Regions from separate parts of the Bradyrhizobium sp. CIR48 genome, predicted to be linked through region 2. Evidence: riboswitches for the same ligand, from Rfam matches in the RefSeq annotation. Region 2 holds a riboswitch; the other holds the start of a gene.
The links. Region 2 has a riboswitch for S-adenosylmethionine ahead of GGD66_RS15885 (homoserine O-acetyltransferase). Riboswitches for the same ligand answer to the same signal wherever they lie in the genome.
Positions count from the first base shown of each region.

Region 1: another riboswitch for S-adenosylmethionine. It lies ahead of GGD66_RS25955 (O-succinylhomoserine sulfhydrylase); the one in region 2 lies ahead of GGD66_RS15885 (homoserine O-acetyltransferase).

Region 1 covers NZ_JACIHG010000008.1:433,835-449,688, forward strand. Annotated here, with positions in the region: gene GGD66_RS25915 (hypothetical protein) at 1-93, shown strand, start outside; gene GGD66_RS25920 (VOC family protein) at 298-657, shown strand; gene GGD66_RS25925 (SRPBCC family protein) at 823-1,224, shown strand; gene GGD66_RS25930 (hypothetical protein) at 1,349-1,852, shown strand; gene GGD66_RS25935 (MATE family efflux transporter) at 1,849-3,294, opposite strand; gene GGD66_RS25940 (hypothetical protein) at 3,528-4,580, opposite strand; gene GGD66_RS25945 (PAS domain S-box protein) at 4,688-5,107, opposite strand; gene GGD66_RS25950 (2'-deoxycytidine 5'-triphosphate deaminase) at 5,216-6,322, opposite strand; SAM riboswitch at 6,431-6,510, shown strand; gene GGD66_RS25955 (O-succinylhomoserine sulfhydrylase) at 6,585-7,772, shown strand; gene GGD66_RS25960 (SGNH/GDSL hydrolase family protein) at 7,893-8,885, opposite strand; gene GGD66_RS25965 (SGNH/GDSL hydrolase family protein) at 8,898-9,674, opposite strand; gene GGD66_RS25970 (OpgC domain-containing protein) at 9,674-10,984, opposite strand; gene apaG (Co2+/Mg2+ efflux protein ApaG) at 11,164-11,556, shown strand; gene GGD66_RS25980 (Hsp33 family molecular chaperone) at 12,560-13,567, opposite strand; gene argF (ornithine carbamoyltransferase) at 13,835-14,758, opposite strand; gene GGD66_RS25990 (aspartate aminotransferase family protein) at 14,758-15,854, opposite strand, start outside.
Region 2 covers NZ_JACIHG010000004.1:481,575-497,428, reverse strand. Annotated here, with positions in the region: gene GGD66_RS15915 (SMP-30/gluconolactonase/LRE family protein) at 1-832, shown strand, start outside; gene clpB (ATP-dependent chaperone ClpB) at 926-3,565, opposite strand; gene GGD66_RS15905 (MOSC domain-containing protein) at 3,805-4,593, shown strand; gene GGD66_RS15900 (TIGR02594 family protein) at 4,742-5,401, opposite strand; gene GGD66_RS15895 (alpha/beta fold hydrolase) at 5,618-6,478, shown strand; gene metW (methionine biosynthesis protein MetW) at 6,823-7,485, opposite strand; gene GGD66_RS15885 (homoserine O-acetyltransferase) at 7,488-8,693, opposite strand; SAM riboswitch at 8,783-8,862, opposite strand; gene GGD66_RS15880 (chorismate mutase) at 9,019-9,867, shown strand; gene hisC (histidinol-phosphate transaminase) at 9,904-11,001, shown strand; gene GGD66_RS15870 (prephenate/arogenate dehydrogenase family protein) at 10,998-11,933, shown strand; gene GGD66_RS15865 (DUF2125 domain-containing protein) at 12,039-13,223, opposite strand; gene GGD66_RS15860 (gamma-glutamylcyclotransferase) at 13,334-13,942, shown strand; gene GGD66_RS15855 (1-acyl-sn-glycerol-3-phosphate acyltransferase) at 14,040-14,813, opposite strand; gene GGD66_RS15850 (YdcF family protein) at 14,837-15,541, opposite strand; gene GGD66_RS15845 (ABC transporter permease) at 15,644-15,854, opposite strand, start outside.

The sequences.
Region 1 (15,854 bases), on a different contig from region 2:
GCAACGGTCAGCGTGATCGGAACGAACATGTGGGTTCACGTCTATCACCTGAAACGGGTGATCCGGTGGCAGTCGGAGGTGCCGGCGAGCTAAAGCGCGATGCGATGAGGATGAATCGTCATCGCGCTTTAGTCTATTGTTTGAGCATGATCTTTTCGGAAACCGCTGCGCACTTTTCCGGATCATGCTTTAGCCGGCTACCGAGCGCAAGATTCTCCAAGAGTCGCCCGCCTCACCCCGACTAGGGTTGTCTCCGGCGCGCGCCATTTTCGGCGCGCTTTGCAAATGGAGACGATCATGTACGACCACATCGGACTTCGCGTTGCCGATCTCGACGCCGCCACGCGCTTCTATACCGCGGTGCTGGCGCCGCTCGGTTACGTCCTGTGCTCCAGCGGCGACGGCTATGCCGGCTTCGGGCCGAAGGGCGAGCCGGCGCTGTGGCTGCACCTGAACAAGGGCCGCAAGGCTGACGGCGCACACATTGCGTTCCGCGCCGGGAATCATGACGCGGTCAAGGCGTTCCACAGCGAAGGCCTGAAGAGCGGCGGCCGCGACAATGGCGGCGCCGGGCCGCGCAAGGATTACAGCCCGACCTATTACGCGGCGTTCCTGATCGACCCTGATGGCAACAATGTCGAGGCGGTCTGTGTGTAGAAGCCGCCGCGCACGAGCACTCGTAGGTGGGCAAAACGACTTGTGCGACGTAGTTCGAAGAGCGAAGGCGGAAGCGTGCCCACCAACTGTCCCCGTCAATCCAAATGGTGGGCACTGCGCTACGCGCCTTTGCCCGCCCTACAAAACTGCTTTTGAGGAAACTCCATGGCCTCCATCCACAACGACATCTCCATCAATGCCCCGGCGCGCGACGTCTGGGATGCGGTGCGCGATTTCGGCGCGCTGCATGAACGGCTGGCGCCCGGCTTCGTCACCGCCTGCACGCTCGACGGCGATGCGCGTATCGTCACCTTCGCCAACGGTTCGGTGGCGCGCGAAGTGCTGGTCGATTGCGACGACGCGCGGCGGCGCCTCGTCTATGCCATCAACAATGAGCGGCTGAAGCATTACAGCGCCTCGGTGCAGGTGATCGCCGACGGCGAGCGGAGAAGCCGCCTGCTGTGGATCATCGACATGCTGCCGAACGAGCTTGCAGCCTACGTCCAGGACCAGACCAAGGACGCCGTCGTTGCGATACATAAAGCGTTCCCGCCCGCTGCAGCCTAGCGGCGGCCCACGCGGCTCTGTGAGTTTTTTCACAGAGCTCCGCCCTCGTCAGCCGTAACCATCGCGGCGTGCGTCCGGTTGGCTCCGCTCTCCCGGCGGCGCCGCGAGACGCGAGGAGCATACCATGCGAGGTGCGGACAAGGTGATTTGCCAGGCGGCCGCCGTGCTGCTGCTGTTTTCAGTCGCGAGCTCGCCGGCGAAGGCGCAGTTCTTCGGCGGCGGAGGTGCCGGCGGCGAGGACATGATGACCCAGATGGCCCCGATGCTGGAGATGATGAAGGCGAAGATGGGCAAGCGCCGCTTCGCCATGATGATGCAGACCATGGGCCCAATGATGGGCCGCATGATGGAGAATGGCGGCGGAGGGCTTGGTGGCATGATGGGCGGCGGCGGCCTCGGTGGCCTCGGCGGCGGCAATCTCGGCGGCGGCTTCGGCGCAACCAATTACGGCGGCTACACCCCGATGGCTGGCGGCACCATGCCGGCCGGTTATGGCGGCGTTGGTGGCGGCGACGTCATGGGCATGCTCGGTGGTGCCGGAGGCGGCGACATGATGGCGATGATCCCGCAATTGATGCGGCTCGTCAATGTCGGCGGTGGCGGCCATCGCCGCCACAAACATCGCTAGTCGGCAGCGCCCGAGAGAGCCGGCCTGATCGCAGCCTTGCTCGCGCGCGGGTCCCAACGCGTCAGCACCACGCTGGAGAATGAGAGCAGGCCGAGCACGACCATCGAGCTCGCGGCCAGCCAGAAAAAGCTCTGTGCGGTGGCTTCGTGCGTCGACAGCCACCAGCCGGCCGCCGAGATGTAGATCAGCCGCGCCGTCTGCGCCAGCACCGGCCCGATCACCTTGGCCGCGCCTTGCGATGAGAAATACATCGTCGTGGCAATGCCGAAAAAGGCGTAGAACGGTCCGACCGTCGAGAGATATTGATGGCTCGCCGCGCGCACGGCCGCGCTATCGGTGAAGATGTTGATCCAGAGATCGGGGAACATCGCAACGACGCATGCCGGCGCGCCGACGGCCACGAAGGCGGCAGCACTGGCGATCCAGGCGACGCGCCGTGCGCGCGCGATGTTGCCTGCGCCGATTGCCATGCCTACCATCGGCACGCAGGCGATGCCGAACGAGAACGCGATCGAGGTCAGCAGGAATTCCAGCCGCGCGCCGATGCCGTAGCCGGCGAGGATCGTGGTGCCGAACTTCGCCAGCATGTGGGTGAAGATCGAGATCGTCAGCACCGATTGCAGCGGCGAGAAGCAGGCGATCGCGCCGACCTTCAGGATGTCGAAAAACATCGCCCACTGAATGCGCAGGCCACGCAGCTTTGGTGTAACCCGGGCGCGGCCGGAGAACAGGTACCAGCCCATGATGCAGATATTCATGGAATAGGCGATCAGCGCGCCGGCCGCGACGCCGCGCATGCCGAACTGCGGCACCGGCCCGAGCCCAAGGCCCAGCGTGCCGCCGAGCACGATCTGCCAGGCCGCCGAATTGAGGATCAGGAACGACGGCAGCTTCATGTTGCCGGTGCCACGCAGCACGCCCGCCATGGTGTTGAGCAGCCAGGGCAGCACGGCGCCGCCGAAAAATACCTGCGTGTAGGCGACCGCATGAGTCAGCACATCGCCGCGGCCACCAAGCATTTCCAGCACCCGCGGCCCGAAGATCAGCATGCCCAGCATGAAGACGAGACCGAAGCTGATGCCGATCAAAATCGCATGCATGGCAAGCGTGCCGGCGCGCTCGCGATCGCCGGCACCGAGCGCGCGTGCAATGGCGGACGCCACCGCCCCGCCCATGGCGCCGCCCGACATCGTCATGGTCAGAATGATTGTCGGAAACACCAGCGCCATCGCCGCCAATGCCTCGACGCCGAGCCGGCCGATATAGGAGGTCTCCGCGATCACCGTACAGGTGCCGGCCGAGAGCGCGATCACGTTGGGCCAGGCGAGGGAGAGCAGCGTGCGCAGGATCGGCCCGTCTACAAGCGCGCTTCGCACCGGCCGCGGGGGCGGCGGCAGCGGACGCTCTTGCTCATCGACCGGGATTTCGGCGATGTCGGACATGTCCTCTCCGGGGCACGGGGCGCCATTTGCGGCGCGGCAATGCGTAGCTGTGCCAATTATTTTCTTCGCGCAGAAGGCGCGGCGAGAGGCTTGTTAGCACGGCCCGCAGCGATTTCTCCTGCGCCAGTTGCAGGCGTGCCCTGCGGCAGCGCATTTCAGCCCGTGAAATTGCGGCTGTTGTTCTCCCTCTCCCCGCACGCGGGGAGAGGCGAAGCGCGCGGCGGCGCCATCGCCTATTCCACGGTCCAGACCAGCGGCGGACGGCCGCCAGCAGCAGTGCGCATGTGCACGCCGGTGTACCGCCCGCATCCCGCAGCCAGGCCTTCGAACAATCCCTCCAGGACCTTAGCGCAGGCGCCGTGATAGTCGGCGACGTCGTCCATCAGCTTCCAGCTCTGCTGGCGGATTTCGAACGTGCCTTCGGATTGCGAGGTCTCGGCCGTGTCATCCTGCGCCGCGAACAGCGCGTTCAGGAACGACGCGAATTCGCTCGCGCCGCCGCGGCTCATCGCCAGTGCCGTCGCGACCTCTTCGAAATATTGCATGCCGATCAGCTTGCCGGTGAGGTGCAGCAGATAGCCGGCGTCTTCCGGGCCAAACAGCTGCACCATCACGGGCGCGGCGGTGCGGACATATTCCATCGCGTAATTGCGGTAGGCTTTTTCGAGGCGCGGTTTCGGCCAGCTCGCAACCGGCAAAGCCGGCGCAGTCTTCGCATCGAACAGCGGCGCTTCGAGGTGGCGCGCGAACACCAGGCGCTGATCAAGTTCTAGCGGATGATCGTATTGGCAATAATAGCCTTCCAGCCCATCCTGGCCGTCGACGCTCTGCTTGGTGCAGACGAAGCCGAGCCTGAGATCGCCGAAGGCAACGCCATTATTGGCGTGCCATCCCCGCAGCATCGCGCGGGAGACCTCGCCCGGCACGCCGCAGATCGCCGTGCCTTTCCAGATCCAGCGCGGCGGCGGATAGCGGATCCAGGCCTTGGCGTCGCTCTCATACATGTATTCGACGTGCACGCCGCCGATCCAGTTGGAGAGATAGTGATATTGCGCGGCCGCCACCGCCGGCGGCAGATGATCGATCCCGAGCTTCCTAAGCCCGGGCAGGAAGCGCTCCTGCTGCTGGCGGCGGAATACGCGGAAGACGAACTCCGCTGCATCCGCAGTGCCGCGCCGCGTGACGACGGTGAGGATGAGGCCGGTGAAATAGGCGTGGTAGAGGTCGGCGACCGCCCGCCAGCGCTTCCATTGGGCTTCCTGCGCTGCGTCAGCTGCGGCGGTCATTCGTTTCGCTCCCGATCGTTGTTGCGATCGAGTGTGTCACCGCGCCTTCCGGCAGGCAACATGACGCCCGTGCAGAGCGCCCTGCGCGGCCACCCGTCAATTCCGCATCACGAAGTTTGCTGCGGTGGCGTCTTGGCCGCGCGCTCTCGCTCGACCCGTTCGGTGACATCGCGCGCCATCGCGACCGATCCCAGGACGGTGCCGCCGAAATCCCGCACCAGTGCGAACGTCATCTCGATGTAGAGCTTGCGCCCGCTCTTGTGCAGCGCGCGGGTCAGGGTCGGCCTGCCCGCAAGCTTCATGCTGCCGCTGGCCAGCGCAGCTTCAAAGCCCTTCCAGTGCGCGGCGCGCAGATGCTCGGGAATGATCAGGTCGAGATTCTGGCCGAGCGCTTCCGTCGCGGAGAAGCCGAACAGCGCCGCCGCTGCACGGTTCCACCGCATGATCGTGCCGGAGCGATCCGAATAGATCAGCGCATCCGCGACGTCGTTGAGGATGTTTGCGTCGACCTCGGATTGATCGGTCATGTCACCACCTCGTGTGGACTGTAGCCCGGATGGAGCGAAGCGTAATCCGGGATCGTGCCACAAGCGAGGGTGTCCCGGATTGCGCTTCGCTCCATCCGGGCTACGGAATTACACCCGAAAATGCTTGCTCAGCTTCAGGCCCTGGGCCTGGTAGTTCGAGCCGATGCGCTGGCCGTACATCGCGTCGGGACGGGCCAGCATCTTCTCGTAGACGAGGCGGCCGACGATCTGGCCGTGCTCGAGGATGAACGGCACTTCGCGCGAGCGCACTTCCAGCACGGCGCGCGCGCCTTGCCCGCCCGCGCCGGCATAGCCGAAGCCGGGATCGAAGAATCCGGCATAGTGCACGCGGAATTCGCCGACCAGCGGATCGAACGGCACCATCTCTGCGGCGTAATCGGGCGGCACCTGCACGGCTTCCTTGGACGCCAGGATGTAGAACTCGCCGGGATCGAGGATCAGGCTGCCGTCGGGGCGGGCCGAGATCGGCTCCCAGAAATCTTCCACCGCGTAGCCGGAGCGACGATCGACGTCGACGACGCCGGTGTGGCGCTTGGCGCGGTAGCCGACGAAGCCGTTTGCCTTCTCGCCGGAGAGATCGACGGAGACGGCGACGCCGCCCGAGAGATCAGCATCGTCGATGTCGACGAGGCGCTCGGCGGCATGCAGGCCATCGAGCTCGTCGGCGTTGAGGATGGCGTCACCGGTGCGGAAGCGCACCTGCGACAGACGCGAGCCCTCGCTGACCAGCACCGGAAACGTCTTCGGGCTGATCTCGGCATAGAGCGGGCCGTGATAGCCGGCGCCGATCATGTCGAAGCGGCGGGTGCCGTCGGCGATGACGCGGGTGAAGACGTCGAGCCGGCCGGTCGAACTCTTCGGGTTCGCCGCCGCGACGATCTCCGGCGGCAGCGCGAGGCTCTCCAGCAGCGGCACGATGTAGACGCAGTTGGTCTCCAGCACGGCGCCGTCGGCGAGGCTGAACTCGTGCAGCTTCAATTCGTCGATGCGCTCGGCGACGGTGGCGCCGGGACCGGGCAGGAAGCTGGCGCGGACGCGATAGGCAATGTCGCCGAGACGCAGATCAAGGCTCGCCGGCTGGATCTGGCTCTCGACGAAGTCATAGGCGGGCAGGATGAGCCCCGCCGCCGCCATCGCCGCGATCATGCGGTCGGGCAGGATACCATTGGCGTCGGGCGCAACCGTGAACGTCAACCGGGGGTCCTCATGGGGTCAGATGCATCCGGACATGCCGGAAATACAAGTCTTTTACGGCTATCCGATGGACGCCTTGACGGAAAGGGCATTGCGGAATATGAGCATCACTTATCCCGTGGTGATTTGAGCCGGCCGGCTTGCAGCCACGTTAAATAAGTCGCTAAACAGGCCGGGGACCTCTGTGATCCCGGCCCGTGGATATATCCAGGCCGGTTTTTTTGTGACCGTTTTCGACGAGACGGTCATGTCGGAGGTACCTATGTCGAAGTCGACCACCAACTACCGTCCCGAAACCCGCCTGGTCCATTCCGGCACCCTGCGCTCGCAATATGGCGAGACGTCGGAGGCGCTGTTCCTGACCCAGGGCTACGTCTACAACAGCGCCGAGGAGTGCGAGGCGCGGTTCAAGGGCGAGGATCCCGGCTTCATCTATTCGCGCTACTCCAATCCCACCATCGCGATGTTCGAGCGCCGCATGATCGAGCTCGAAGGCGCCGAAGCCGCACGCTCGGCGGCGACCGGCATGGCCGCGGTGACGACGGCGATCCTGGCGCCACTCAAGGCCGGCGACCACGTGGTGGCCTCGCGCGCCCTGTTCGGCTCGTGCCTCTACGTCGTCCAGGACCTGCTGCCGCGCTACGGCATCGAGACCACGCTGGTCGACGGAGCCAATCTCGATGAATGGCAACGCGCGGTGAAGCCCAACACCAAGACGTTCTTCCTGGAGAGCCCGACCAACCCGACGCTGGACGTGCTCGACATTCCCGGGATTGCCGAGATCGCGCACAAGGGCGGCGCGCGACTCGTCGTCGACAACGTGTTCGCGACCCCGATCTGGCAAAGCCCGCTCGCGCTCGGGGCCGACGTCGTGGTCTATTCCGCGACCAAGCATATCGACGGCCAGGGGCGCTGCCTCGGCGGCATCATCCTGTCGTCGGAAGCCTTCATCGCCGAGCACATCCACAATTTCATGCGCCAGACCGGTCCGTCGATCTCGCCGTTCAACGCCTGGGTCCTGCTCAAGGGCCTGGAGACGCTGGGCGTGCGCGTGCGCGCGCAGACCGATACCGCCGCGCGCATCGCCGACGTGCTGGCGAGCCATCCGAAGATCTCGCGACTGGTTTTCCCGGGCCGCGCCGATCATCCGCAGGCAGCATTGGTGAAAAAGCAGATGCGCGGCGGCTCGACGCTGGTCGGCTTCGAGGTGAAGGGCGGCAAGGCCGCGGCGTTCCGCGTGCTCAATGAATTGAAGCTGGCGAAGATCTCCAACAATCTCGGCGACGCCAAGAGCCTCGTCACGCATCCGGCGACCACGACGCATCAGCGTCTGAAGCCGGAGGACCGCGCCGCGCTCGGCATCAGCGAAGGGTTCATCCGCTTCTCGGCGGGGCTCGAGCATGCCGACGACCTGATCGAGGATCTGACTGCGGCGCTGGAGAAGGCGTGAGGCGAAGCGAGATCTCGTAGGGTGGGCAAAGCGAAAGCGTGCCCACGTCTTCTTCCTTCGTATCACTGAGCGATAGTGGGCACGGCGCTTTGCGCCTTTGCCCACCCTACGGCAGCGTGCCTACATCGGCCGATACGTCCGCACATCCCCCGGCACGTTCACGCCCAGCTTGATCTGCCCCACCGAGCGGATGATGTCGTCGCCGAGCAGCTGGGCGAAGCAGGCATAGCCCCAATCGTTCATGTGCAGACCGTCGGCGATGACGAAGCTCTCGACCGGAATCGACTGGTTCTCGTGCCAGTCGCGCATCACCTCGAAGCGCGGGAAGATGCCGACGTGACGAAGCTCGGCGACCTTGCCGAGCAGCTTCACCATCTTGCCGGCGCTTTCGCCGCGCTGGTTGACGGCCGGCGAATATTGCGGATCGACCAGCACGATGTCGGCGCCGCCGGCGGCCTGGATGCGGCTGATGCCGTCCTCGACCAGTTTGGCGGTGTCGCCGGGATCGAGATTGCGCAGCACCGCGTTGGTGCCGACCTGCCAGATCACGAGATCCGGATGCACGTCGATCACCTGGGTCTGGAGGCGCTTCATCATCTCGGGCGCATCCTCGCCGCCGACGCCGGCATTGACGACGGTGATGTCGGCGGTCGGATAGTGTCGGCGCAGCTGGGCGGCGAGACGGTTCGGATAATTGAACTCCGGCGAGCTCGCGCCGAATCCTGCGGTCGACGACGAGCCGAACGCGACGATGAGGACGGGCTGGCCGGCGACGAGCTTGCCCGCGACATGCGGCAGCGAGCCCATCGCCTTCGAGCCGCCCTTCGGCGGCAGGCAGGGCACGCGGTTGAAGACGTCGCCGGCGGATTTGGCGACCTGCTTCACCTTGTCGATGGCGCGCGCGGTGATGCCGCGCTGCTCGGGCGAAGTCACGGCAACGGTGGTCTGGGACGGCGAAGCGGGAGCGGGATCAGCCGACTGCGCCGGTGCTTGTGTCGCCTGCGCGGCTTGGGTCTGCGCATGGGACTGCGGGGCCGGCGCCAGCAACAACAGCACTGCTGCTGCAGGCGCGGTCAGCCATGCCGTCAGGCAAAAAGGGCGGAGAGAACTCATTAACACTAGACCTCAATTTTGCTGCTGGGCCGGCTCCAGATGGGCTGCGTCGATCACGAACTGTGCCAACGCCCGGCCAAGGCAATCATGAACCTGCTTCGCCAGTTCGGGCCCGCGGGACGGGCTGAACAGGTCGAACTGACCCTGATCATTCCACTGCCGCATGATCGTGAAACGATCGAACAGCGGAATATCATGCTCCTGCGCCACGACGCGCATATTATCGAGAAACGGTTGGGCCGAGATCATCGTTTCGGTACGCGGGCTGTACTGCAAATTCATCAAGACGACGTCGGCCCCTGCCTTTTGCAACGCAACAACCCCCTCGGTGACGGCGCTGCGAAATTCGTCGGGATCGATGGATCGGATGGCATCCACGGTCCCGGTCTGCCAGACGACCAAAGTAGGCGTTTTTGCTTCCATCAGCTTAACGAAGGTCGAGGCGGCCTCCTCCGCCGTTCGCTTGCTCTGTATTTCTACGGAGACGTGCACCGCTTCCGACGGCGGCAGCTTTTCCTTCAGAATCGCTTCCATGCGCGCCGGATAGGAGCTGCCCTCCGAGGATGGAATCGTGGTCGAGCGGCTGCCGATGACCAGGATCTCGAGCGGCTTGCCGGCCTTGACGGCCTCGGCGACCTTGGGAAGCTGGCTTTCACTGGTAAGCAGATAAGACGGCAATTCGCACGCAGGCGCGGTGGCAGCGCCAGACGCAGCATCGCCCGCGCGCGCCACAGGCGCGGCGAGGCTACCGCATAGCAGGACCAGGCTCAGGAGAACCTTCGCCGTCATCAGCCCCCTCCCGCCAGATCGGCGTTGCCGACGGCGTTTTTGGTTTTCGCACCGCTCTTGTCAGCCACGCGCTTGTACCACGAAATCACCCAGGCCACGCCCCACATGATCAGGACCCCGGAGAGACTAATCAGCGCATGCATGGCTGCGCCGCCGGAGACTTCGGCGAGAATGAAATGCCCGGCGAAGGCCAGGAAGACGCCGAGGCAGAAGATCTCGAGAGAATGCTGGCCACATAGAATCAATGGTCGTAACCAGCGCGATTTCAAGCCCGGCCAATCCCGGGGTAGGAAGCGTACGGTGAGCGCGGCCAGCGCCAGGAAATGCGTGAAGCGCAGCACGTCGAGATCGGTCTTGTCGATCGGATACATCCACTTCTCGACCCGCTTCGGCATGAATTGGGAGAGCTGCGGCACGTACCAGGTCAGCGTCACGTAGAACGCCGCGGCGAGGTATGCGATCGCGATCCACATTGTCACGGGCGAAGCCAGGATACGCGACATCCGTCGCGCACCTCCGAGCGCGCACCATGCACCGAAGACGAACAGCAATTGCCAGGCGAAGGGATTGAAGGCCCAGAAGCCGTTAGGATAGGCCGACAGGTAAAGATCGTATTCCCAGGTGACCGCGTAGAGCGCGACCGAGAGGCCGAGCGTGACGTCGGGACGCCATTTCATCGACCACAGGATCAGCGGCAGCGCCAGCATCAGCACGATGTAGAGCGGCAGCACGTCCATATTGACGGGGCGGAAACGCAGCAACAGCGCCTGCACGATGGTGACGTCGGGCTGCTTGAGGAAATCCATGATGCCCATCTCTTCGGTGTAGAGCGGGTTCTCGAACCTGGTCGCGACATAGGAGATTTCGGCGAGGAAGATCGTGAACAGGAAGACGTGGGCGACGTAGATCTGCCAGACCCGGCGCAGGATGCGCGCGGTGGCGATGACGACGCCGCTCTCCAGCATCGCCCTTCCGTAGACGAAAGCGGCGGTGTAGCCGGAGATGAAGATGAAGATCTCGGTGGCGTCGCTGAAGCCGTAATTGCGGATCGTGAACCAGGTCAGCAGGCTCGGCGGCAGATGGTCGATGAAGATCAGCCACAGCGCCAGCCCGCGAAACAGGTCGAGCCGGAGCTCGCGCTCGCCGATGGCAGGCAGCGTGATGGCCGGCGCGGTCGCGCGCGGCTTCGCCCCCGCGGGCTTGCTGTCCCCAGGCGTGCTGTCTACAGACTTGCTGTCTACAGGCTTGGCGTCTGCAGGCTTGGCGGTTCCCGCGATCGTCGATCCCGTCACATGGTCGGCAATGGTCATCGGGGCCTAGAAACCCTTCCGCAAATCGCGACGTTGAGGAGTGTACCGGTCCGGTCGTCATCTCGCAAAGCGGCCGGATCACGTCCGGGTGTCATTCCCCTCGAATTCTGGCGGGACGATGTCGCCAAAGCCGTCTCCGGCGTTTGGTTCCAGCGCCGGATTTCGGTATGATAGCAACCATGTACCGCGCCGTGACCCGCCAGATCGAAGTGACCGTCGAGCCGAACTTTGTTCCGGAGCAGTCGTCGGCCGACCGCTCCCGTTACTTCTGGTCTTACACCATCGTCATCGTCAATTCGGGCGAGGAGACCGTGCAGCTCAAGACGCGGCACTGGATCATCACCGACGCCTCCGGGCGCCAGCAGGAGGTGAAGGGCGAGGGCGTGGTCGGCGAGCAGCCGATCCTGGCCCCCGGCGAGCGCTTCGAATACACCTCCGGCGTCCCGCTCTCCACCGCCTCCGGCTTCATGACCGGCCGCTACCAGATGGTCACCGAAAGCGGCGAGCGCTTCGAGATCGACGTGCCGGCGTTTTCGCTGGACAGCCCGGACAATAAGAGGGTGTTGAATTAGGGCCTCGCTCTCGTGTCCCGGACGCGCTGCGGCACTAGTGACGCTGCGCAGCGTCCGGGGCACGAGATCGGAGGGGCGCACGCATTGCGATGCTCCGATGCAGATCCCAGCGGCGCTGCCGTAGGGTGGGCAAAGGCGCATAGCGCCGTGCCCACGATCTCTTTCCATCAACAACAAGGCGTGGGCACGCTGCGCTTTGCCCACCCTACGATATCGAGTTTGTGGCACGCAGCTCAGCTCACGGACATGCCTCTTCGGCCTCGCGGCTTCATTCGCCCGAGCTTTGCTTGGTCTCGCTGCCCTCTAATCCAAGAGGGCGCAGGGAAGGCCGGGTGCCGGCTCGCACCCGCGGTCCGCTGCGCGAAATGCACACGCAGGAAGAACCGCACAGCAGCATACAGGTGGTGCCGATCACTCGGCCTTCCCTGCGCGATGGCTGGACGGCTTATGCCGTGATCTCCCGGGAGCCGACCATTCCTTCTGGCCTCCCTCGCCCCGCGAATTTGGATGATGCAGTCTGCCCGGTTGGGCTCGCTCGCACCTTCGCAAGGACTTGACCGTGGCAACGACGGCCTGGACCACACGGTTTTGCCGTACGCGCGTTCGCTGGTCACCACATTATCTCCCGGCCTTGTCGACGTTGCCGAAAGAATGTGGCGAGACGAACTGAACAGCGCCGCTCATCTACACGCGGTTTCGGGCTCACAGGGACTACCCGCCCTGCCCGCACCTCTCGTGCCGACGCTGCCGCGTCCACCGCAAGCCCGGCTCGCGACAGTGACGACCACATAGTCGCCCCTCTTGGGTGAGCCGGGATGGACGGCACATACGCCGAAACCGAATTTCGGTAAAGTGGAATATTTTTAGCGAAGCGGATTGACAGAGCGCGACACAGGGCAGGCGCCGTAGGGTGGGCAAAGCGAAGCGTGCCCACGTCTTTCGCCGCCGTCGAGCGCTCGTGGGCACGGCGCAAGTAGGCCTTTGCCCACCCTACGAGAGCTCGCTACGCGCCTTCGACGCCCGCCTCGTCCGGCGTGAAATCATACACCGAGCTGCAGAACTCGCAGGTGACGACGACCTTGTCGTCCTTGACCATGGCGGCGCGGTCGTCGGGCGAGAAGCTCTTCAGCATCGCGGCGACCGCATCGCGCGAGCAGGAGCATTGCGCCTTGAGGACCATCGGATTGAACACGCGCACGCCGCGCTCGTGAAACAGGCGGAACAACAGCCGCTCGCCGGAGAGCTCGGGATCGATCAGCTCGACGTCCTCGACGGTCTCGATCAGCGAACGCGCCTCGACCCAGGCGTCGTCTTCGGCAACGCTGTGCACCTCGACGCCATCGGGGGCATCGCCGGGATGCAGATCGGCCTGCCGCGCGCGCTCCGCCGCCTTGGGCAGAAACTGCATCAGCATGCCGCCGGCGCGCCAGCGATGCTTGCCGCCGTCGTTGGAGCGCCACTCCTCGCCAACCGCGAGGCGCACGCGCGTCGGGATCTGCTCGGAGCGCAGGAAATATTCGTGGGCGGCGTCTTCGAGGCTGCCGCCGTCGAGCGCGACCAGACCCTGGTAGCGGCTCATGTCGGGGCCCTGGTCGATGGTCATGGCGAGATGGCCGCGGCCGAGCAGCGTGCCGGAATCTTTGGTATCGCCGAGACGCGCGGCATCGAAGCGCGCATAGGCCCGCAGGCGATCCGGCGCCATGTAGTCGACGACCAGGAACGACACCGGGCCGTCGGTCTGGGCCTGCAGGATGAAGCGCCCCTCGAATTTCAGCGCCGAGCCGAGCAGCGTCGTCAGCACGATGGCCTCGCCGAGCAGCTTGCCGACCGGCGCGGGGTAATCGTGCTTGGTCAGGATCTCGTCGAGCGCCGGGCCAAGCCGCACCAGGCGCCCGCGCACGTCGAGCGCGTCGACCTCGTAGGGCAACACGGCGTCATCGATCGGAACCGCTGATGGCGCGCGAACCGGGCCTTCGGGGCCGGCTTTCATCTGAGGGGATTGGGAAACCATGGGGCGTTATCTGGGGTCGGTCGGTGGGAAATGGAAGGGGCGCGGGGTGGTGGGTTCGGGGGCGATAAGGTTGCACAACGTTGCGGCAAATTCGATGTCGTCCCCGACAAGCGTAAGCGCAGCTCCGGGGCCCATAACCACAGGATGCGGTTTGGCGAAGACCGCTCGCCTCCGCCAGCCTGCCACAAGAGAGATTCCGCGGTATGGGTCCCTGCGTTCGCAGGGACGACAGTTGTGTGTGAGGCGACCGTCGGGCTTGCAGCGCCCTTACTTCACCGCATCGAAGCACCAGGCCAGAATGCCCTTCTGCGCGTGCAGGCGGTTTTCGGCCTCGTCGAACACGACCGATTGCGGACCGTCGATCACGTCGTCGGTGACCTCCTCGCCGCGATGGGCGGGCAGGCAGTGCATGAACAGCGCATCGGGCTTGGCCAGCGACATCAGCTTGCCGTTGACCTGATAGGGCTTGAGCACGTTGTGGCGGTGCTCGCCTTCCTTGTCGCCCATCGACACCCAGGTGTCGGTGACGACACAGTCGGCGCCGCGCACGGCGGCTTCCGGATCGGTGCCGAGCATGATCGGCGCGCCGGTCGCCTTGATGAAGTCGCGCATCACTTTTTTCGGCGCGAGCTCCGGCGGCGTCGCGACATTGAGCTGGAACTTGAAGCGCTCGGCGGCGTGAGCCCAGGACGCCAGCACGTTGTTGTCGTCGCCGGTCCAGGCCACCGTCTTGCCCTCGATCGGGCCGCGATGCTCCTCATAGGTCATGAGATCGGCCATCACCTGGCAGGGGTGCGAGCGCCGCGTCAGGCCGTTGATGACGGGTACCGTCGCGTTGGCCGCAAGCTCCAGCAGCGCGTCATGGTTGAGAATACGGATCATGATGGCATCGACATAGCGCGACAGCACGCGCGCGGTGTCGGCGATGGTCTCACCGCGGCCGAGCTGCATCTCGGCACCGGTGAGCATGATGGGCTCGCCGCCGAGCTGACGCATCGCGACGTCGAACGACACGCGTGTCCGGGTCGACGGGCGCTCGAAGATCATCGCCAGCGTCTTGCCTTCGAGCGGCCGCACCGGCTGCTGCGCCTTCTGCTTCGCCTTCATGGCGGAGGACGCCGCGAGCATGGTCTTGAGCTCCGACAGCGGCAGCTCGTTGATATCGAGGAAGTGCTTCGGGGACTTGCTCATCAGCTTGCCGCCCGCTTGGTCTGGCTGGACGAGATCGCGGCGCAGGCGCGCTCTAACCGCCCGACGCTGTCCTCGATCTCGGCTTCGGTCACGATCAGCGGTGGCAGGAAACGCACGACATTGTCGCCGGCCCCGACCGTGAGCAGTTTTTCATTGCGCAGCGCCGCGACGAGATCGCCGGAGGGCACCACGGCCTTGATGCCGATCAGAAGGCCCTCGCCGCGCACTTCGCTGACGACATCGCCATGACGGTCGATCACGGAGGCGAGCTTCTGCTTCAGCAGCAGCGACATCTTCTGCACGTGGTCGAAGAAGCCGGGCTGGAGCATGACGTCGAGCACCGCGTTGGCCGCGGAGATCGCCAGCGGATTGCCGCCGAAGGTCGAGCCGTGCGAGCCGGGCCCCATGCCGGCTGCCGCATCCGCGGTCGCCAGCACTGCGCCGATCGGGAAGCCGCCGCCGAGCGCCTTTGCCAGCGACATCACGTCAGGCGTGACGCCGGTGCGCCGATAGGCGAACAGATCGCCGCTGCGGCCCATGCCGGTCTGCACCTCGTCGAAGGCGAGCAGCAGGCCCTTCTCGTCGCAAAGCTGGCGCAACGCCTTGAGGAAGGTCGGCGTTGCCGAGCGCACGCCGCCCTCGCCCTGGATCGGCTCGATCAGGATGCCGGCGGTGTGCGGGCCGATCGCCTTCTTGACGGCCTCGATATCGCCATGCGGCACCTGGTCGAAGCCTTCCATGGGCGGGCCGAAGCCTTCGAGATATTTTGCAGAGCCGGTCGCGGCGAGCGTTGCCAGCGTACGGCCGTGAAAGGCGCCTTCGAAGGTGATGATGCGATAACGTTCCGGATGCCCCTTGGAGAAGTGATGATGGCGGACCAGCTTGATCACACCTTCCAGCGCTTCGGCGCCCGAATTGCAGAAGAACACGAAGTCGGCAAAGCTTTCGTTGCAAAGCCGGCTCGCGAGCTTCTCGCCGTCCGGGCTCTGGAACAGGTTCGACATGTGCCAGAGCTTGGTCGCCTGCTCCTGCAGCGCCTTGATCAGATGCGGGTGGCAATGGCCGAGCGCATTCACTGCCACGCCCGAGGTGAAAT
Region 2 (15,854 bases):
CGACAACGGCATCCAGGAGGTCGACCCCGCGACCGGCCAGGCCAGGCAGATCATCATCGGCAAGCTCGCTTTGCCCGGCGGCATCGGCGTCACCTCGGAGAACGGCAAGGATACGATCCACCTCGCCGACGTGTTCGCCTATCGCACGGTGGATGGGGCGACCGGCGAGGTCACCGAGAAGGCGCGCATGCACGCCGCCGACACCACGCTCGAATATCCCATGAGCGCGACGGCGCGGGGCAACGACGTGGTGCTGTCGAGCTGGTTCACCGGCACGGTGCAGGTGATCGACGCCAAGACCGGCGCGACGCGCGACATGCTGCATGGCTTCAAGGCGCCGCATGATGCGATCGTGCTCGCCGACGGCAGCATTTTGGTCGCCGAGCTCGGCACCAAGTCGCTGGTCAAGGTGAGCGGTGAGCACGGCAAGGATCGCACCACGCTGATCGGCGACCTCGAGGGCCCGGTCGGGCTCGTTCGTGGCAAGACCGACGAGGTCTACGTCACCGACGCCTTTGCGGGCACTGTCTCGAAGATCGACAGCAACGGTGAAAAGACTGTGGTCGCCAAGGAGCTGAAGATGCCGGAGGGCATTGCGCGCGGCAGCGACGGCAAGCTGATCGTTGCGGAAGTCGGCGCCAAGCGGCTGATCGAGATCGCGCCGGAAAGCGGCAAGATCACCGAGATCGCCGCCAATCTCCCGATCGGCCTCGCGGGCGCACCCGGCGGGCTGCCGACCAACATTCCGACAGGCGTGGCGGTCGGGGCGACGGGCGTGATCTACTTCTCGTCCGACATCGAGAACGCGATCTACAAGGTCTCGAAGAAATAGCGATCGGCCGGCGGGCAAGCCGGGCAAAAACAATTCGCCCCGGAGAGGATAATCCCTCCGGGGCGATAATGTTTAACGGCGACCGCCCGCGTTTCAGTTCAGCTTCCGCTTCGCCACCGGCGCCTCGAACTGGGTGATCTCGGCGGTCTGCGGCGCCTTGCCGTTGAAGGTCAGGACGTTCCCTTCGGACGAGATCGCGACGGTGTCGCCGTCCCTGACGTCGCCGGCGAGGATCATCTCGGCGAGCGGGTCCTGGACGTGACGCTGGATCACGCGCTTCAGCGGCCTTGCGCCGTAGGCGGGATCCCAGCCCTTGGCGGCGAGCCAGTCGCGTCCGGCGGCATCGAGCGTCAGCACGATCTTGCGATCGGTCAGCAGCCTCTGCAGCCGCGCGAACTGGATCTCGACGATCCGGCCCATCTCGCTCCGCTGCAAGCGGTGGAACAGGATGATCTCGTCGACGCGGTTGAGGAATTCGGGGCGGAAATGCCCGCGCACCATTGCCATCACCTGCTCGCGCACGGCCGAAGTGTCCTCGCCCTCCGGCTGGTTCACCAGGAATTCCGAACCGAGGTTCGAGGTCATGATGATCAGCGTGTTGCGGAAATCGACGGTGCGGCCCTGGCCGTCGGTCAGGCGGCCGTCGTCGAGCACCTGCAACAGGACGTTGAAGACGTCAGGATGCGCCTTCTCGATCTCGTCGAACAGCACCACCTGGTAGGGCCGGCGCCGCACTGCCTCGGTGAGCGCGCCGCCTTCGTCATAACCGACATAGCCCGGAGGCGCACCGATCAGCCGCGAGACCGAGTGCTTCTCCATGTATTCGGACATGTCGAGGCGGACCATCGCGGTCTCGTCGTTGAACAGATACTCCGCGAGCGCCTTGGTCAGCTCCGTCTTGCCGACGCCGGTGGGCCCTAAGAACATGAACGAGCCCGTGGGGCGGTTCGGATCCTGCAAGCCCGCGCGCGAGCGACGCACGGCGGTTGCGACCGCGCGCACGGCCTCGGCCTGGCCGACGACGCGGGTGCCGAGCTGCTCCTCCATCTTCAGGAGCTTTTCCTTCTCGCCCTCCAGCATCTTGTCGACGGGCACGCCGGTCCAGCGCGAGACCACCTGCGCGATGTGGTTGGCGGTGACCGCCTCCTCCATCATCTCGCCGGAGCCTTCACGCGCCTCGATATCCGCAAGCTGCTTCTCGAGCTGCGGGATCCGGCCATAGGCCAGCTCGCCGGCCTTCTGGAATTCGCCGCGACGCTGGGCGTCGGCGAGATCGACGCGCAAGGCGTCCAGCTCCGACTTCAGCTTCTGGGCGTTGGAGAGCTTGTTCTTCTCCGCACTCCAGCGTGCCGTCAGCGCCGCGGACTTCTCCTCGAGCTCGGCGAGCTCTTTCTGGAGCGCCTCGAGACGGGACTTGGAGCCGGGATCGCTTTCCTTCTTGAGAGCTTCCTGCTCGATCTTGAGCCGGATGATCTCGCGGTCGAGCGAATCCAGCTCTTCCGGCTTGGAATCGACCTGCATCTTCAGCCGCGCAGCCGCCTCGTCCATCAGGTCGATCGCCTTGTCGGGCAGGAAGCGGTCGGTGATGTAGCGGTTGGACAGCGTCGTCGCGGCAACAAGCGCGGAATCCGTGATCCGCACGCCATGATGCTGCTCGTACTTGTCCTTCAGGCCGCGCAGGATCGAGATGGTGTCCTCGACCGAAGGCTCGCTGACGAAGATCGGCTGGAAGCGCCGCGCCAGCGCGGCGTCCTTCTCGACGTGCTTCTGATACTCGTCGAGCGTGGTCGCGCCGATGCAGTGCAGTTCGCCGCGGGCGAGCGCGGGCTTGAGCAGATTGGAGGCGTCCATCGCGCCGTCGCCTTTGCCGGCACCGATCAGGGTGTGCATCTCGTCGATGAAGAGAACGTAGGTGCCCTCGCTCGCGGTCACCTCCTGGAGCACGGCCTTCAACCGCTCCTCGAACTCACCGCGGTACTTCGCGCCCGCGATCAGCGCGCCGAGGTCGAGCGAGAGCAGCTTCTTGTCCTTCAGGCTCTCGGGCACGTCGCCGTTGACGATGCGCAGCGCCAACCCTTCCGCGATGGCGGTTTTGCCGACGCCGGGCTCGCCGATCAGGACGGGATTGTTCTTGGTCCGGCGCGACAGCACCTGGATCGTACGGCGGATTTCCTCGTCGCGGCCGATCACCGGGTCGAGCTTGCCGTCGCGCGCCGCCTGCGTCAGGTCGCGGGCATATTTCTTCAGCGCGTCGTACGCGTTCTCGGCAGTGGCCGAGTCGGCCGTGCGGCCCTTGCGCAGGGCCTCGATCGCCGCATTGAGGTTTTGCGGGGTGACGCCGCCCTTGGCGAGGATGGTGCCGGCCTCGCTGGTCTTTTCCAGCGTCAGACCGAGCAGCAGCCGCTCGACGGTGACGAAGCTGTCGCCGGCCTTCTCACCGGCCTTCTCAGCCGCGTCGAAGGTGCGGGCGAGCTCGGGCGCCAGATAGATCTGCCCGGCACCGCCACCGCTGACCTTCGGCACCTTGCTGAGGGCATCCTCGGTCGCCTTCAGAATTGCACGGGAATTGCCGCCGGCGCGGTCGATCAGACCGGAAGCCAGCCCCTCATTGTCGTCCAGCAGGACCTTCAGCACGTGCAGGGTGGAGAACTGCTGGTGTCCCTCGCGCATCGCGAGCGACTGCGCGGACTGGACGAAGCCCCTGGAGCGTTCGGTGTATTTGTCGATATTCATCTTTTCTGTCCCTCGGCCTGCCCTCAGGGCCCTCTAAGGCACCCCAAACGGCATCTTCATTGGGTTTCCGATTACCGCATTGACGTTTCTCAACCGGTAACGGTCGTGTTTTGCCGACGTTGCCGCCGGCCTGAGCCAGATGTGGGAAGCAGGTTGCAGATGCGAAAGAGGCCAGTTCACAATTTCGTGCGCTGATCCGCCGGCTTGGCGGGCCCGGGGCGAATCCCTTAAGTAGCGGCATGACAGCTAGCCAGACTGCCGAAATCACCGGCCTCTACCGCTATCCGATCAAGGGCCTGACGCCGGAGACCCTGCGCCGCGTCCCCTTGCGGACCGGCCAGACCCTGCCCGCCGACCGCCGCTACGCCATCGAGAATGGCCCGAGCGGCTTCGATCCCGAGGCGCCCGAGTGGAAGCCGAAAATCCAGTTTCTGATGCTCGCACGAAATGAGCGGCTTGCCGAGCTCGATAGCCGGTTCGACGACGCCACCAATGTCCTGACCATCCGCAAGGACGGCCAGACCGTCGCCAGCGGCGATCTGGAAACCGCGGTCGGGCGCGCCGCCATCGAGCGCTACTTCGCGGAAAATTTCCAGCCGGAGCTGAAGGGCCCGCCGAAGCTGCTGTCCGGCCGCGATCACAGCTTCTCCGACGTCGCCCGGAAGGTGGTCTCCATCATCAATCTCGGCAGCGTCCGCGCCATCGAGACCATGCTGGGCGGGACCGCCGTGCATCCGCTGCGCTTCCGCGCCAATCTCTACGTGAAGGGCTGGCCGGCCTGGTCAGAGCTCGATCTCGTCGGCCAGACGCTGGCGATCGGCGCGGCGCGGCTGAAGGTGGTCAAGCGCATCGTCCGCTGCCCGGCCACCAATGTCGACCCGGTGACGGCCAAGCGCGATCTCGAGATACCGCCGACGCTCTCGCGCAATCTCGGCCACATGGACTGCGGCATCTATGCCGAGGTGATCGAAGGTGGCGAGATCGGCGTCGGCGATGCGGTCGCGGTGGAAGAGCCGAAGCTGGTTTGAGCCGGCACCGGTACCGTAGGGTGGGCAAAGCGACTTGTCCGCCATAGCTCGAAGAGCGACGGCAGAAGCGTGCCCACGCAATTTCTGCGACGGAGAGAGATGGTGGGCACGGCGCAAGTGCGCCTTTGCCCACCCTACGGCTCCGTCGTTAGTTCGGCATCACATATGCGTAGATCCGGCCGCGCGAGACCGGCGCCTCGCGGACGCGGTTGCCGTTGTTGCCGGAGATCATGATCGGATTGCCCTGTGCATCGATGCCGGTGATGATGCCGACATGACCGCCGCGGCGACCGCGCGACATCACTGCGATGGCGCCGACCTGCGGACCGGAGACGCGGGTGCCGTAGCGGGCGAACGAGCTCGCCATGTCGGAGCCTGAGCCCTTATGGCCGGTATGCTCCAGCACCATGTTCATGAAGCGCGCGCACCACAGGCTGCCGCGCCCGGTCGGATTGCCGCCGACATAGCGGCGCGCCTCGGACACAAGGCTCGATCCGCCGCCGAAGCCGCCGCTTGCAGCCATGGTGTTGTTGGCCATGCCGCCGCTGTTGGCGTTCGGATCATAGCTCGCCTGGGTGTCGGCGAATCCGCTCGCCCGCAACTGCGTCGCGCTGCGCTCGAAGCGCGAGCTGCGTGCATGGTGGCGATAATGATGATGTCTGGCGTGGTGCACGTGTGCGTGCCGCTCTGCGCTATGACGATGATGCGGCCGCGCTGAGGCCGGAGAAACGAACGCGGCAACCGCCGCGAAGAAGATCGCCAGCGCGACTACACAACGCGACAGGCGAGACGCAAACAACTCAAACATTCTTCATCCTTCGTTGACACCCCACTTCCCGATCGGCCCGTGCAACGGCCGACATCGGTCTGGCCGTTAAGCCGTCCGATGTGGCGAGAAAAAGACGCGGGCTGCCTGCGAATAGCTGTGATGATTTTGCGCCGACACTGATCGAGGCCGCCGCATTGCGGACAACAACATTAACTGCAATCCTGCAAAGGCGGCTTGAAGAGAGGGAAACGGTTAATGCCCCACGCCACGACCAGGGACGACGTCCGCATCTATTTTGAAGAAGCGGGTCAGGGAACGCCGATCATTTTTCTGCACGAGTTCGCGGCCGACTACACCAATTGGGAGCCGCAGATGCGTTACTTCTCGCGCGGCCACCGCTGCATCACCTATTCGGCGCGCGGCTACACGCCGTCGGACGTGCCGGAGGGCGAGGTTTACAGCTACACGCATTTCTATAGCGATGCGCTCGCGGTGCTCGATCATCTCAGGATTGAGCGCGCGCATCTGGTCGGCCTGTCGATGGGCGCCTACTCCTCGCTCCAGATCGGGCTCAACGCGCCGCAGCGCGCGTTGTCGATGACGCTGGCCGGCGTCGGCTCCGGCTCGGAGATCGAGAACCTGGAGGCCTGGCGCAAGCAGTGCCGCGCCAATGCCGAGCAGTTCGAGACGCTGGGCTCCGCCGAGGTCGCAAAGGTCACGCGCGAGGCGCCGAGCCGGATTCCCTTCCTGGTGAAGGATCCCCGCGGCCACGCCGATTTCTACGCCGCGCTGGCGCGCCACGACGCCAAGGGGTCGGCACGCACGATGCGCGGCTTCCAGGGCCGCCGCCCCTCGATTTACACGATGACGGATGCGATCAAGCGCGCATCGACGCCGGCGCTGATCATCTGCGGCGACGAGGACGATCTATGCGTCGGACCGAGCCTGTTCCTGAAGAAGCATCTGCCTGCGGCGGGGCTGGCGATGTTTCCGAAGTCGGGCCACGTGCTCAATCTCGAAGAGCCCGCGCTGTTCAACGCGAGCGTGGAGCGCTTCGTCACGCTGGTCGAAGCCGGACGATGGCCGGAGCGCGATCCCAGGTCGCTGGCGCATTAGGCACAGGCGCAGCAAATACTCCGTCGCGTAGCCCGGATGGAGCGAAAGCGTAATCCGGGATTGTCAACGCGGCGCGACTTGCCCCGGATTGCGCTGCGCTTCATCCGGGCTACGGGGTTCGGTTAGGTCTGCACTATGAAACGCCCCGCGCTCTCAACTCCGTCACCCTGAGGTGGCCGCTTCTTCAGCGGCCCTCGAAGGGCGACGGCCACGCTCTCGCCACAGCGAGAGATGAGCACGCCGAAACACTCGGCCACTCATCCTTCGAGGCTCCCGGCGCGATGCTTCGCATCGCGCCACTCGCGCCTCAGGATGACGGGTCAGGCCGCAGCAGGCGAGAAAAACTACTTCCCGCCGCCGCGGCTGAGCAAGAACACCGCCTGCTCGCCGAACATGTTCCACACCCACCAAGGCAGATTCAGCGGCACCGGGCGGCCGTAGAGATCGAGCGCGACCGAGCGCTCCATCTTGACGTTGATCTCGTCGCAGAGCTGCACGAAATCCTTGATGGTGCAGAAATGGATGTTGGCGGTGTCATACCATGTCGCCGGCAAATTCTCGGTGCGCGGCATGTGGCCGCCGACCAGGAGCTGCAGCCGCATCTTCCAGAAACCGAAATTCGGGAACGAGACGATGGCGCGGCGGCCGATGCGCAGCAGATTCTCCAGCACCACGCGCGGCTGCCGCGTCGCCTGCAGCGTCTGCGACAGGATCACATAGTCGAAGGCGTCATCCGGATAATTGACGAGATCGGTGTCGGCGTCGCCCTGCACCACCGCAAGGCCCTTGGCGACGCAGCGATTGACGCCCTCGCGCGACAGCTCGATGCCGCGGCCGTCGATGCCGCGCGTCTCCAGCAGCTGGAGCAGATCGCCCTCGCCGCAGCCGACGTCGAGCACCTTCGAGCCGGGCTTCACCATCTCGGCGACCAGCAGATGATCGGCGCGATATTGACCGGACGAGGTGGTCGTCACGCCGTTCAGCGGCAGCGCTTCCTGTACAGACATCGCTAGCCGTCCTTCTTGCCGGTGAGCCCGCGCGCCTTGCCGGCGGATTGCAGGAAGGCGCGGGAGATGTCGAAGAATTCGGGCACGTCGAGCAGGAAGGCGTCATGGCCGCGATCGGTCTCGATCTCGGCGAACGACACCCGCGCGCTCGAGGCGTTCAGCGCGTGCACCAGCGCGCGCGATTCCGAGGTCGGAAACAGCCAGTCGCTGGTGAAGGAGACCACGCAGAAGCGGGTCGCAATTCCCGCGAACGCCTTTGCGAGCACGCCGCCATGGTCGGCGGCGATGTCGAAATAGTCCATCGCGCGCGTCAGATAGAGGTACGAGTTGGCATCGAAGCGCTCGACGAAGGACGAGCCCTGGTAGCGCAGATAGCTCTCGACCTGGAAGTCGGCGTCGAACGAGAAGGTCGGCAGCTCGCGGTCCTGCATGCGCCGGCCGAATTTTCGATGCAGCGCCGCATCCGAGAGATAGGTGATGTGCGCCGCCATCCGCGCCACCGCGAGCCCGCGATGCGGATGGATGCCGTGATCGGCATAGCCGCCGCCGTGCCAGTCGGGATCGGCCATCACGGCCTGGCGGCCGAGCTCGTGGAAGGCGATGTTCTGTGCCGAGTGCCGCGTCGCGCAGGCAATCGCCAGCGCGGAGAACACGCGGCCCGGATAGGCGGCGGTCCATTGCAGCACCTGCATGCCGCCCATCGAGCCGCCGACCACCGCAAACAGCGTGTCGACGCCGAGCCGGTCGACCAGCATCGCCTGCGCGCGCACCATGTCGGGAATGGTGATGACCGGGAAATCCAGGCCCCAGACCTTGCCGGTGGCAGGATTGATCGAGGCCGGCCCGGTCGAGCCCATGCAGCCGCCGATCACGTTGGAGCAGATGATGAAGTAGTGCTTGGGATCGATGGGCCGGCCGGGGCCGACCAGCGTCTCCCACCAGCCGGGCTTGCCGGTGACGGGATGCACATTGGCGACATGTTGATCGCCGGTCAGCGCATGGCAGATCAGCACCGCGTTGGAGCGATCGGCGTTGAGCTCGCCATAGGTCTGGTAGGCGATCTGGAACGGGGTGAGATCGACGCCGCAATCGAGCCGCAGCGGCTGCTCGGCGCCGAAATGCGCGATCTGCGAGCTTGGATGATCCACCTCGTGCGACCGCTCGTCGGCGCTGATCGCAGGACTCGGTATCGACTTGACGCCACCCATCTGACCATCGACCTCGTTTGCGATCACGCGTGATCGCCACTTGCATCAGGCCATGAAAAACCCGGCCTGAACGATAGGTTCGGCCGGGATCGGAAGCGTCCCCGGCCTGTTTAGCGAGTTTTTTAACGTGGCTGCAAGCCGGCCGGCTCAAATGACCACGGAACGGGCAAAAACTACCGTCTTGGGTGGTTTTCGTCAAGTCGCGGCCGGGATCGGCCCAATTCGTCTCTCTCGCGTCGTCCGAAAAGGACGTGATTTCTCTTTGCTTTCGCCGTCCCGACTGCCTAATCAGGACATCCCCCATCGAAACCATCGACAGCCAGACATGTCCCAACGTCCGCCCGCGCCACCATCGCTTCAGGAACTGCGCAAGGAGATCGACGCGATCGACGAGGGCATGCATCGCCTGCTGATGCAGCGCGGCGACATCATCGACCGCCTGATCCAGGTGAAGCAGACCCAGGAGGTCGGCTCGGCGTTCCGCCCAGCGCGCGAGGCCGCCATGATGCGCGAGATCGTGCAGCGCCATCGCGGCATCCTGCCGCTCGACACGGTCGAGAGCATCTGGCGCGTCATCATCTCGACGTTCACTTACGTGCAGGCGCCGTTCTCGGTGCATGCCGACATCTCGGCGAGTGAGCCGGCGATGCGCGATTCCGCGCGCTTCCATTTTGGCTTCACGGTGCCTTACGTCGCGCATTTCAGCGCACAGGCCGCGGTCGAGGCGGTGGCGAAATCCAAGGGCGATCTGGCGCTGGTCTCGGCGACGTCGAGCCGCACGCCATGGTGGCTCTTGCTCGAAACGGAAGGCGCGCCGAAGATCATCGCGCGGATGCCCTTCGTCGAGCGCGCCGACCATCCGGCGGCGCTGCCGGTGTTCGCGATCTCGCGGGTCGCCGACAGCGCCCTGGTGACGGAGGTCGAGACCTTCAGCGTCCGCGTCTCCGGCTGGAACGCCGAGGTCGCGCGGGCCCTGTCGCCGCTCGCGGAGATCGTGGCGGTGCCCGACACCGCCTTCGACGGCGCAGCGCTGCTGGTCTCGGTCACGAATGCGACCAGCATCGACAAAATCAGGGCTGCCCTGATCGAGGCGGGGGCCTCGGTGCGCTCCACGGCCCTCGTCGGCAGCCACGCAACGCGCTATACGGTGCCCCCGACCGGGGCGAAATCGTAAACCACGCGCCGCGCCCCGCCATTTTCGGAGTTCAAGATGTCCCGCCCCGTGCCGAATCCCGGCATTCTCGATATTGCGCCCTACACGCCCGGCAAGAGCCCGGTCGCGGAGCCGGGCCGCAAGGTGTTCAAGCTGTCGGCCAACGAGACGCCGTTCGGGCCCTCGCCCAAGGCAATCGAGGCCTTCAAGCAGGTGGCGGACCACCTGGAAGACTATCCGGAAGGAACCTCGCGCGTGTTGCGCGAGGCGATCGGCCGCTCCTTCGGTCTCGACCCCAACCGCATCATCTGCGGCGCCGGCTCCGACGAGATCCTCAATCTGCTGGCGCACACCTATCTCAGCCACGGCGACGAGGCGATCTCCACCACGCACGGCTTCCTGGTCTATCCGATCGCGACCATGGCGGTCGGTGCCAAGAATGTCGTTGCGCAGGAGACCAACCTGACCTGCGACGTCGACGCCATCCTCAAGGCAGTGACGCCGAAGACCAAGCTGGTCTGGCTCGCCAACCCCAACAATCCGACCGGCACCTATGTGCCGTTCGACGAGGTCAAGCGCCTGCGCGCCGACCTGCCGTCGCACGTGCTGCTGGTGCTCGATGCCGCCTATTGCGACTACGTCTCACGCAACGACTACGAAATGGGAATCGAGCTGGTCGCCACCACCGAGAATACGGTGGTGACGCACACCTTCTCCAAGATCCACGGCCTCGCCGCACTGCGCATCGGCTGGATGTTCGGCCCCGAGCACATCGTCGACGCGGTCAACCGCATCCGCGGCCCGTTCAACGTGTCGACGCCGGCGATGTACGCCGCGGTCGCCGCGATCGAGGACACCGCACACCAGGCGATGTCGAAGCAGTTCACCGAGACCTGGCGCAACTGGCTGACCGAGGAGATCGGCAAGCTCGGACTGAAGGTGACTCCGAGCGTCGCCAATTTCGTGCTGATCCACTTCCCGACCGACAAGGGCAAGACCGCTGACGACGCCGACGCCTTCCTCACTAAACGTGGCCTGGTGCTGCGCGCGCTGAAGAATTACGGCCTGCCGCATTCGCTGCGCATGACCATCGGCACCGAGGAGGCGAACCGCCTCGTCGTCGACGGCCTGCGCGACTTCATGGCCGGCAAATGAGCAGCGCACCGCACTTCCAGCGTGTCGCGCTGATCGGCTTCGGCCTGATCGGCGGCTCGATCGCGCGCGCTGCGAAGCTCCAGGGCCTGGCGGGCGAGATCGTCACCACCGCGCGCTCGGAGAAGACCCGCGCGCGGGTGCTCGAACTCGGTATCGTCGACCAGGTTGTGGCGACCAATGCGGAGGCAGTGAAGGATGCCGATCTCGTCATCCTCTGCATTCCCGTCGGTGCCTGCGGCGAGGTCGCGCAGGAGATCGCCGCGCATCTGAAGCCCGGCGCAATCATCTCTGACGTCGGCTCGGTCAAGGGCGCCATCGTCAGGGACATGGCGCCGCATCTGCCGAAGACCGTTCATTTCGTGCCGGCGCATCCCGTTGCGGGCACCGAGCATTCGGGGCCGGATTCGGGTTTCGCCGAGCTCTTCATCAATCGCTGGTGCATTCTCACCCCGCCGGAAGGTGTCGATGCGGCCGCGACCGATCGCCTGCGCGCGTTCTGGGCGGCGATGGGCGCCAAGGTCGAGGTCATGACGCCGGATCATCACGACCTCGTGCTCGCGATCACCAGCCATCTGCCGCATCTGATCGCCTACACCATCGTCGGCACCGCCGACGAGCTGGCGCAGGTGACGGAGTCCGAGGTGATCAAGTTCTCCGCCGGCGGTTTCCGCGATTTCACCCGCATCGCGGCGTCCGATCCGACGATGTGGCGCGACGTCTTCCTCGCCAACAAGGAGGCGGTGCTGGAAATGCTCGGCACCTTCACCGAGGATCTCGCAAAACTCACCCGCGCGATCCGCCGCGGCGACGGCGAGGCGCTGTTCGACCATTTCACCCGCACCCGCGCCATCCGCCGCGGCATCGTCGAGATCGGCCAGGATTCGGCGGCCGCGGATTTCGGCCGCCAGCACGGGGCGCTGAAGAAGCCGTGAGTTCGTAGCCCGGATGGAGCGCAAGCGTAATCCGGGATTCTTGATCGTGGCTGGCACCGTCCCGGATTGCGCTTCGCTCCATCCGGGCTACGGCAGCTACGCCACCTAATACAGCGGCGGGATCTGGCCGACCTTGACCGGCCCGAGCAGCACGGCGCCGTCGACGAATTTCAGCGGGAAGCTTCTCGCCTTCTTGCCTTCCAGCATGCTCTCGGTGCCGATCGAGTTGATGCCGGCGGCAACGCCGGCATTGGCGTTCTGCTTGATCACCTTGCCGAGGCCGGGAACGGCGCGATCGAGCGCGCCGAACAGATTGTTGAGGTCCTGCGACTTCACCCCGGGCGCAACGCGGTCGAGCGTGGCCTGCGGCACACCCTCCTCCAGCATCTTCTCGATGCCCAGCGCCGGGATCACGCGCTCGAGCCCCGTCACCGTCATCTGCAATTCGCCGTCGAGCCGGCCGTTGGCCGAGAGGGCGAGCGTGCCGGCCGCAACCGCGATCATCTCGCCCTGCTGAATCCGCGACAGCACGATCTCGATGTGGCCGCCGGCGGCCTGGATCTCGCGGAAGCGCTGCGGCCAGGGCTTTGGCGTCAGGTCGGACAGGCCCGTGATCTTGGCGCGCGTGTCCGCCTCGAACGGCTCGGCAAGCAGGGGATGAACGCCCTGGATGCTGCCCTGCGCGACTTGGAGCACGGTCTCGATCACAGGATGATCGGCCGGCGAGCCATCCGCGAGGCGTCCGTGCAGCTCGACCTGCTTGGCGCGCGCGAGCGGCACCTGCATGCTGCCGTCGAGACGATTGATGTTGGGATCGTCGAACACGATGGAGGCGCGGTCCGGCACGGCCGGCAGGCCGACCACGCTGCTGCGGCCCTTGCTCCAGTTCACCACGAAGGTGTTCTGCGTGACGCCGTCGGTCAGCGTCGCGGGCGCTGAGAATTCGGCGATGACGAGCTTGGGATCGTATACCTGGGCAACGACCAGGATGTTGTCGAGCTTGGCCGTGAACGGCGTCTTGCTCGCATTCTGCGAGACCAGGGCGACGCTGGCGCCGGAGCACTGGACCTCGAAGCGGAACGGGAAGCCGGCGATCGAGCGCTTGGCGCAATCATAGATGCGGCCCGACTTGGCCTCCTGCGCCCGCCACGCGTCGGCGGCCACTTCGGCCTGCGAGGCCGCGTAGAACCAGAAGCAGCTCCAGGCGACGGCGAGGATCAGGACGAGGACGGGGGCAATGAAAAGGCCCCAACGGGAACGGCGGCCTGCGGCAACGGTCATATTGGACATGCGGCGACCCTTTGGCCCCAGATTTTGGCAAATGTAAGCGAGGCCCGCCCCCGACGAAAGGCGGAGAATTCGCTTCGCTTGAGGGCGCGGTTCTGGTAGCCGTGCCCGAAATGTCCGAAATCACCCTCCCCTCCGTCACCACAGCCACGGGCGACCTCTGGGTGTTCGGCTATGGCTCGCTGATGTGGCGTCCGGGCTTCGACTTCGAGGAGCGCGTCCCGGCGCGGCTGGTCGGCGAGCACCGGGCGCTCTGCGTCTATTCCTTCGTCCATCGCGGCACACCGGAGAAGCCGGGCCTGGTGCTCGGGCTCGACCGCGGCGGCGCCTGCCGCGGCATCGCCTTTCGCGTCGCTGAAAAGAACCGCACCGACGTGGTCGCGTATTTGCGGGCGCGCGAGCAGGTCACCTCGGTCTATCGCGAGGTCATGCGCTCGGTGTGGCTGGAGAACGATGCGCGCCAGCGCGTCTCCGCGCTCGCCTATGTCGTCGACCGCGGCCATGTGCAATATGCCGGCCGCCTCTCGCTCGCCGAGCAGCACCGCCATGTCGTCCAGGGCCACGGCCAGTCCGGCGCCAATCGCGACTATGTCACCGCGACGGTGAAGGCGATCGAGGCCGAAGGTTTTCGCGATACGCAATTGCATCAGCTCGCGACCATGCTGCATGGGGAGGCGCATTCCCTGCACCCGCCGGCTCGCGACGATCGAGAGAGCCGCTAGAGCATGATCCGGAAAAGTGCGCAGCGGTTTTCCGGAAAGATCATGCTCAAACAATAAACTAAAGCGCGATGACGATTCATCCTAATCTCATCGCGCTTTAGCCCTCCGACGGCGCGTAACTCGGCGAGGCGCCGATCAATTGCTCCTGCTCCTTGCGGCCGGCCTCGACGAGGCGGCCGGTTGCCTCTTCGATCGCCGTCTGCACACGGGAGAGAAACTCGTCCTTCGGCAGGCCCGATGGCAACGGATCGAGGAATTCCACCACGAGCGTGCCGGGATAGCGCATGAAGGTGCGGCGGGGCCAGAACAGGCCGGAGTTGAGCGCGATCGGCAGACACGGCACGCCGCAGGACGAATAGATCTGCGCAAAGCCGGTCTTGTAGTCGGGCGGCGCGCCCGGCGCGCGGCGCGTGCCTTCCGGAAAGATGACGAGCTGCCGGCCCGAGCGCACCGCCTCGCGCGCCCGCCGCGTCATGTCCAAGAGCGCCTTCACGCCGGCCTTGCGGTCGATCGCGATCATCCCGGTCTTGACCAGGAACTGGCCGAACACCGGGATCTGCATGAGCTGACGCTTGAGGATGAAGATCGGACGATTGAAGAAGCCGGGCAGCACGAAGGTCTCCCAGAACGACTGGTGCTTTGCCACGATCACAAGCGGCCCCTGCGGGATGTTCTCGACACCGCGGAATTCGACCTTGATGTTGCAGACCACGCGCATCAGGACCAGCGTCGCCTTGGCCCACCATTGCGCGACCGTCAGCATGGCGCGCGGCGGCAATGCGAAGGTCGGCAGCGCCACGATCGCGAGGCAGACCAGCACGGCGTAGAACAGCACGTTGAACACGAGCGAGCGCAGGAAAATCAGGAACATCGACGATCCGATTAATTTGCCGATCAATTGGCCTGTGCGGTGGCAGGCCGCTTTGGCTGCTGACCTGCAGGCTGCTCCGACATCTCGGGCGAAAGGTCAATCCCGAAATCCTCCAGCCGCACCCTGAGCTCGGCCGCGACGTACTTGACATATTCCGACAGCAGCAGCCGCAAGGTGGACGCCGAGGTCCACCACGGCTCCTCGCGCCATTTGTCGCCGACCACCGCGAACGGGATCAGCGTCGTCTGCGGCATCGCATGCGAGAATTCCACCAGCGCGCGCGGCATGTGATAGTTCGAGGTGACCACGATCAGCGACTTGAATCGGCGGCCGTCGGCCCAGCGCCGCGCCTCCGCCGCATTGCCGCGGGTCGAGAGCGCGGTGCGGTCGAGATCGACACAACAGGTCATGAAGGACTGGTTCTCCGGCAAGGTCCGGGAGATGTCACTCGCCGTCGACGTCGGGTGCACGCCGGAGATCAGGAGCCGCCTGCCGTAGCCGGCAGCGAGCAGCTCCATCGCGTCCGACACCCGCGAGGAGCCGCCGGTCAGGACCACGATGCCGTCTGCCTTGCGGCTTGGGGCGATCTCGGCGCCGCGCAATTGCGACAGGAATGCGATGAAGCCCGCCGCCGCGCCGACGAAGGCGAGCGCAATCGTCGACACCACGGCCGCGCGCAGCCAGCCGCGCGGCAGGTTCGGCGATCGATCGTCGGTCGGCGAGGTCATATGATGTCGATGATCCCTTCCCTGAGGTGATTTTAAAAGGTTTTGAGGCGAAGTGGAGTCCGGTTTCTTCGCCCTCTCCTGCCGGAGAACGGAAGAAAGAACTCAATCAACATCGTTCAACGTCGCAAACAGGGTCTGGCGTGAGGCCACCGCGGTGATGGCGCCGATCAGCACGGCCTGGGCCGCGAGCACGATGTAGCCGGACGGCCGCAGCGAGAAGGTGCCGAGCAGCGCGGCGAACTGGTCGCCGACGGGCGTACCGGAAAACCAGCCGGCGATCGACTCGGAGAAGCCGAACACCAGCATGGCGGCG